2 regions of the Streptomyces canarius genome follow, and region 2 is predicted to be linked to the other one. Evidence: riboswitches for the same ligand, from Rfam matches in the RefSeq annotation. Region 2 holds a riboswitch; the other holds the start of a gene.

Region 1 (3,401 bases), on a different contig from region 2:
TCACAGATCACCGCGTCATACGTGCCCCGCAACTGAGCCAGGCAGTCCAGCACCGTGCCCAGCAGCCGCTGTTGGCGCCCGCCGTGGTACCCGCGCGCGCTCAGTTCGCCCACCGGCTTGCCCAGCAGCACCACCTGGCTGCTCTGCTCGCCGCCGGGCTTGAGCAGCACCGGGTTCATCAGCGCGGTCGGCTCCACCCGGCAGGCCTGGGCCTGCATGGCCTGCGCCCGGCCGATCTCCGCGCCCTCGCGCGTGACGAACGAGTTCAGGGACATGTTCTGCGCCTTGAACGGCGCGACCTTCACGCCCTGGCGCACCAGCCAGCGGCAGATGCCCGCCGTCACGACGCTCTTGCCCGCGTCGGAGGTGGTGCCGGCGACGAGGAGACCACCGTTCACTTCCCACGTCCTTTCATCAGGGAGCGCGCGGCCAGCGTGGTGCCGAGCGCGAGCAGGCCGACGCGGCGCGAGAGCCGTACGGCCCGGTCGATGTCGGTGACGCGGACCGGCCGTCCGGTGGCGCCGTTCAGCACCGGGCGGTGTTCGACCCGGCCGCCGTAGGAGAGCGTCCCGCCCAGGCGCACGCCGAGGGCGCCCGCGAAGGATGCCTCCACGGGCCCGGCGTTGGGGCTCGGATGCCGCCGCGCGTCCGCCCTCCAGGCGCGCACGGCGCCGCGCGGATCGGGTCCGGCCACGGCGGCGAGTACGGCGGTCAGCCGGGCCCCCGGCCAGCCGGCGACGTCGTCCAGGCGGGCGGAGGCCCAGCCGTAGCGCCGGTGGCGGACCGACTTGTGACCCACCATCGCGTCCAGGGTGTTGACCGCCCGGAAGCCGAGCAGACCCGGGACCCCGGCCACGGCGCCCCAGACGAGCGCGCCGACCACGGCGTCGGAGGTGTTCTCGGCGACCGACTCGACCACGGCCCGGGCGATGCCGTCGGCGTCCAGCGCCTGCGGGTCCCGGCCGCACAGGTGCGGCAGCCGGGCGCGGGCGGCCTCGACGTCCCCGGCCTGAAGGGCACGCCCGACAGTGCGGGCCTCCCGGGCGAGCGAGGTGCCGCCGACGACGGCCCAGGTGGCGGCGGCGGCCAGCGCGGCGGAAGCGGTACGGGAGGGGCGTACGGCGCGTGCGGTCAGCGCGCCGAGGGCGACGGCGCCACCGGCGCACACGGCGGTGTGCAGCGCGCCCCAGCCACGGTGGTCGTGCCACAGGGCGCGTTCCACGGCCCCGGCCGCCCGGCCGAACGCGGCGACCGGATGCCCGCGGCGCGGATCGCCGAGGAGCAGGTCACCGAGGACGCCGGCGGCGGCGCCGTACGCGTATGTGCGATCGGCACCCATCGGCTCAGCCGGCCGTGGGAACAGGAACGGTCCTGGTACGGGTCCTCGATCGGCAGCCGAGCATGGCGATATGTGTCCTCACTCAGGGTGTCCGCGCCCTGGTTCGACGTGAAATCGGCGGTGAGAGTTCCTGGCTCCCGGGGTTCTTCCCCGGTGACAGTGGCGGGACCGCGCCGGATTCGCACCGGCTTCCTCTCTTGCCGCCGTACATGGCCTGGGCAGTCCACCACGTGCCCGGAACGGCCGTCAACTTGCCTTTGACCTGGGACGCCGGACTGTGCTGAGGCCCACATCGCCGGTCTGCCGGACGGTGGCCGGACGACATGCGTCGGCCCCGCCGGTCCCGCTGAAGCGGAGGCCCGGCGGGGCCGGCGTCGGGTGTCGGACCGTCAGGGCTTGACGACGATCAGGTAGATCCCGTACGCCACCGCCGCCGCACAGGCCGCGAAGCACACGTAGGCGCCGGTGACGGCGAGGGCGGCGGACCCGCCCCGGGCCGCGGCCTTCTCACGGCGCGACAGGCCGTTGATGCCGAGGGTGAACAGGACCACCAGGCCCACCGTGAACGCGAGGCTGACGCCGAAGACGGAGCCGAGGGCCGCCCAGTCGATCTTCATGGGGATGCTTCCTTCAGTAACCGTGTGCGCGGGGTCAGACCGCGGCGGCCGGCGGGGCGGCCGGGGCGGCGGGGGAGGGCTCGGTGGCCGGGGCGGCGATCACGGCCGTCAGGTCCTCGGTGACCAGGCCCGCCGGGGGCGGGGTCACGGCGGCGATGGCGGCGGTGACCACACCGGCCGGCTCGCCGGCCTCCTCGACCACGTTGGTGTGGTCGACGACCTCGCGGCGGGAGATCTTCCAGATCGCGGCGCTCGCGGCGACCAGGAAGACGGCGACGACGGCGGTGCCCCAGTCGCCCAGGTCGGTGACGGACTCGGCGCCCGCACCGACCAGCGCGGCGGCCGGGAGGGTCAGCGCCCAGGCGACGAACATGCGGGTCGCGGTCGACCAGCGGACCACGCCGCCCTTGCGGCCGAGGCCCGCGCCCATCACCGAGCCGGAGACGACGTGCGTGGTGGAGAGGGAGAAGCCGAGGTGGGAGGAGGCCAGGATGGCGGTCGCGGCGCTGGTCTGGGCGGCGAAGCCCTGGCGCGGCTCCAGGTCGGTCAGGCCCTTGCCCATGGTGCGGATGATGCGCCAGCCGCCGATGTAGGTGCCGAGTGCGATGGCCATGCCCGCCGAGAGGATCACCCAGGTGGGAGGGTTGGAGCCGGGGGCGATGGAGCCGCCCGCGACGAGGGCGAGGGTGATGATGCCCATCGTCTTCTGGGCGTCGTTGGTGCCGTGCGCGAGGGAGACCAGGCCGGCGGAGGCGATCTGGCCGGCGCGGTAGCCCTTGCGGGTGGCCTCGCCGTCGGCGGTGCCGACGCCGTAGGAGAAGCGGGTGGCCAGCAGCGAGGCGAGGCCCGCGACGATCGGCGCGGCGACGGCCGGGAGCAGCACCTTGGTGACCAGGGCGTCACCGTGGACGGCACCGAAGCCGGCGGAGGCGACGGTGGCGCCGACCAGGCCGCCCGTCAGGGCGTGCGAGGAACTGGAGGGCAGGCCCACCAGCCAGGTCAGCAGGTTCCAGAGGATCGCGCCGACCAGGGCGGCGAAGATGACCTCGGGACGGATGCCGGTCTCGTCGACGAGACCCTTGGAGATCGTGTTCGCGACCTCCACGGAGAGGAAGGCGCCCACAAGGTTGAGGACGGCGGACATGGCAACCGCGATCTTCGGCTTCAGGGCGCCTGTGGAGATGGTGGTGGCCATCGCGTTCGCGGTGTCGTGGAAACCGTTCGTGAAATCGAACGCGAGAGCGGTTACCACCACAATCGCGAGGATCAGCGAGAAGCTTTCCATTTACCCAGGCAATCGTTCGAGGTCATTGGCTGGATGAACGTAGGCAACCTGGGTGAACGGAAGATGAACTGGGGCGGGCTTCGGGGTGTCGGTAACGCGCGTACGGGGTTCCGTTTTCACGTCGTCGGCCAAGCGCGCCTTGGCTAGTGGCCGCGCGCGA
Region 2 (3,401 bases):
CGGGCGGCGGAACCGGGCCCGGCACGCAGCGCCTCCTGGAACCAGCGGTGCAGATGGGAGGTGTGGTTGGGGACGATGTCCACGACGACCTTGAGGCCGAGCCGGTGGGCCTCACCCACCAGGGCGTCGAAGTCGTCCAGGGTGCCGAGGCGTTCGTCGACGCCGCGCGGGTCGATGACGTCGTAGCCGCCATCGGCGAGTTCGGAGGGGTAGAAGGGGCTCAGCCACAGGGCGTCCACGCCGAGGCCGGCGAGATGGCCCAGCCGCTCGGTGATGCCCCGCAGGTCGCCGAGGCCGTCACCGTCGGCGTCGGCGAAACTGCGCGGGTACACCTGGTAGACGACGGCCTGCCGCCACCAGTCGGGGTTCCTGGACGAGAGGTCCGGCGAGAGGTCTGCCATACGGGCTCCCAGGGGACGGACGACGGTACGGAATCTGTACCTGTCCACATTGCCCGGAAAGGGAACCTTGCACGGCCGTTCAGCCGACGCAGTGCTCCAAGAGCCCCCGGACGTCCTCGTCCACCACCCTGTACCGCACCACGCGCCCCTCCTTCTCCCCCGCGACGACCCCGGCCGCCCGCAGCAGCCGCAGGGCCTGGGAGACGGCGGGGTCGTTCATCCCCGTGGCGATGGCGAGATCCGACACGGCGAGCGGCCCGGTGCGGTGCAGCGCGACCAGCAGCGCCAGCCGGTTGGCGTCGGCGAGCAGTGAGAAGCGGTCGGCCCAGGTGCGCAGGCGCCCCGTCTCACCGATGGCGGCGATCGCCTCGCACACCCGGTGCCCGTCGATGGAACGACGGTCGGCTCGGTCGGCAGGCACGAGATGCATGGGGCCAGTCTGGCAGGCCCCTGTTTGTGATCTTCGATACCTGCGCAGGTACGCAGCTATGCAGGAAACCGCGTGCCCCTCTACGGTGGGCGGGCCGTGGTGTTCGGGAAGTCGATGGAAGGTCGACGCGGCCCTCGCCACTGTGATCGGGGAGTTCCCGTTCCGTCCGGCACCGCCGGGCCACTGGTCGCAGACCGGGAAGGCAGGGACGGCGGACGCACGACCCGTAAGCCAGGAGACCGGCCACGGCAGCTCACGAAGTGATCCACGAGGTGCTGGAGCGTGAACCCATGGCTGATGCCGCGTCTTTCCGCTGGCGACGTGAGGACACCGTCAAGACGGTGGGGCTGCTGGCGGTGATCGTCGCCCTGCACGTCGTCGCGTTCGGGATCCTCTACGTCCTCGTCGCGCCCGAGCACTACAAGGTGGGCACCGATGTCTTCGGGGTCGGGCTCGGTGTCACGGCCTACACCCTCGGCATGCGGCACGCCTTCGACGCCGACCACATCGCGGCGATCGACAACACCACCCGCAAGCTGATGGCCGACGGCAAGCGGCCGGTGTCGGTGGGGTTCTGGTTCGCGCTGGGCCACTCCAGCGTGGTGGTGCTGCTGGCGCTGCTGATCGCGGGCGGCACCTCACTGGCCGGGAAGGTCATGAACGAGGGCTCCACCACCCACCAGGTGCTCGGCTTCCTCGGCACGACGGTCTCCGGCACGTTCCTCTACCTCATCGCCGCCCTGAACCTGGTCGCCCTGGTGGGCATCCTGAAGGTCTTCCGGGCGATGCGCGCGGGCGCGTTCGACGAGAGGGAGCTGGAAGCGCACCTGGACTCGCGGGGGTTCATGAACCGCGTCCTCGGCCGGCTGACGAAGTCCGTCTCCCGTCCGGGGCAGATGTACCCGCTCGGCTTCCTCTTCGGCCTCGGCTTCGACACGGCCACCGAGGTGACGCTGATGGTGATGGCGGGCTCGGGCGCGGCGGCGGGACTGCCCTGGTACGCGATCCTCTGCCTGCCCCTGCTCTTCGCCGCCGGGATGAGCCTGTTCGACACCCTCGACGGCACCTTCATGAACTTCGCCTACCAGTGGGCGTTCTCCAACCCGGTCCGCAAGGTCTTCTACAACCTCGCCATCACCGGCCTGTCCATCGCCGTCGCCTTCTTCATCGGCACCATCGAGCTGGTCGGCGTCCTGCACGAGAAGTTCGGCCTGCACGACGACATCACCGGCTGGATCGCCGGCCTCGACCTGGACAACGTCGGCTACCTCATCGTCGGCCTGTTCGTGCTGGTGTGGGCGGCGGCGCTGGCGTACTGGAAGGTCGCCCGGGTGGAGGAGCGCTGGGCGGTCTCCCCGTCCGCCGCCGAGTAGCCGGCCAGGTCCTGGCTAGCGCGCGACCGTCTCCAGGTACAGCTTCACGTAACGGTCGGCGTCCACCTCCAGCGCCACGTCCACCAGGGCGCGTTCGCGACCGCCCTCGTGGATCTCGGACTCGCCGGGGCGGGGGCGGCGGTCGACGACGGTCTGGCCCCGGGCGGGGCCCGGGGCGAGGGAGACCTCGACCGGGAGCAGGCGGGTGGTGATGCCCTGCGGGTCGGCGACCGCGCACACCGCGCCCGCGTCGCCGAGGCCGCCCGCCTCCTCCGCCTGGGGCGGCTCGCCCTGGTGGGCCGGCCGGTGGGCGAGCAGCTCGCCGGCCAGGCGGGTGCCGGGCTCACCGCTCGCGCGCAGCCGGCGCACCTCACCGCTGTCCACCACGACCTGCTGGAAGACGTCGAGGCCGTACATGGTGATCGGCACCCCGGCGGTCAGCAGGATCGCCGCCGCCTCCGGGTCGTGCCAGACGTTGAACTCCGCGACCGGCGTGGCGTTCCCGGTCGCCACCGCCCCGCCCATGAACACGATCCGCTCGATGTTCCGGGTCACCTCGGGGTGGGTGCGCAGCAGCAGGGCGATGTTGGTGAGCGGCGCGGTCGGGATCAGCGTCACCGGGCGCGGGGAGGCCAGGATCTCCCGGTGCAGGAGGGTGACGGCGTCGACGGCCACCGGGGTCCGGGTGGGCGCGGGCAGGCCCAGGTCGCCCATGCCGTCGACGCCGTGCACCGGGGCCGGACGGGCCGGCTCCAGCAGCGGGCGCTCGGCACCCCGGGCCACCGGGATGTCGGGGGCGCCCGCCTGCTCCAGTACGGTGAGGGTGTTGCGGACCACCCCGTCCACGTCGGTGTTCCCGGCCACGCAGGTCACCGCCCGGAGGTCGAGTCCCGGGTGGCGCACGGCGAACAGCAGGGCCAGGGCGTCGTCGACGCCGGTGTCGCAGTCGATGATCACGGGTATGGGCTGACCGTCCACGGCGGACTCCTTCCGTCGTGCCGACCTTAGATCAGTCCCGGCCCGGGATCAGTCCCAGAGCCCGGTCCCCCGCCCCGCCACCCGTCCGGCGACGCGCCGCAGGAGTTCGGCGTTGGGCAGGGGACCGGGTCGGCGGCCGTCCCGCAGGCGTACGGCGGCCAGTCCGGCGTCCGCCTCCCGGGCACCGATCACCGCCTGGTACGGCACCAGGCGGGCCGC

The links. A riboswitch is a leader RNA that binds a small molecule or an ion and turns the genes downstream of it on or off. The one in region 2 is predicted to bind cobalamin.
Region 1: linked by a shared signal. The riboswitch ahead of IE294_RS07230 (cobalamin biosynthesis protein) and the one ahead of nicT (Nickel transporter NicT) in region 2 are both predicted to bind cobalamin.

Annotation. Positions count from the first base shown of each region.
Region 1 is NZ_BMVN01000004.1:59,551-62,951, reverse strand. Features, by position in the region: gene IE294_RS07235 (cobyric acid synthase) at 1-398, opposite strand, end outside; gene IE294_RS07230 (cobalamin biosynthesis protein) at 395-1,339, opposite strand; cobalamin riboswitch at 1,445-1,582, opposite strand; gene IE294_RS07225 (hypothetical protein) at 1,729-1,956, opposite strand; gene IE294_RS07220 (inorganic phosphate transporter) at 1,991-3,241, opposite strand; gene IE294_RS07215 (lysozyme) at 3,385-3,401, opposite strand, start outside.
Region 2 is NZ_BMVN01000013.1:7,899-11,299, forward strand. Features, by position in the region: gene IE294_RS19735 (glycoside hydrolase family 13 protein) at 1-401, opposite strand, end outside; gene IE294_RS19740 (ArsR/SmtB family transcription factor) at 481-831, opposite strand; cobalamin riboswitch at 912-1,093, shown strand; gene nicT (Nickel transporter NicT) at 1,122-2,204, shown strand; gene IE294_RS19750 (nucleoside hydrolase) at 2,220-3,182, opposite strand; gene thrS (threonine--tRNA ligase) at 3,231-3,401, opposite strand, start outside.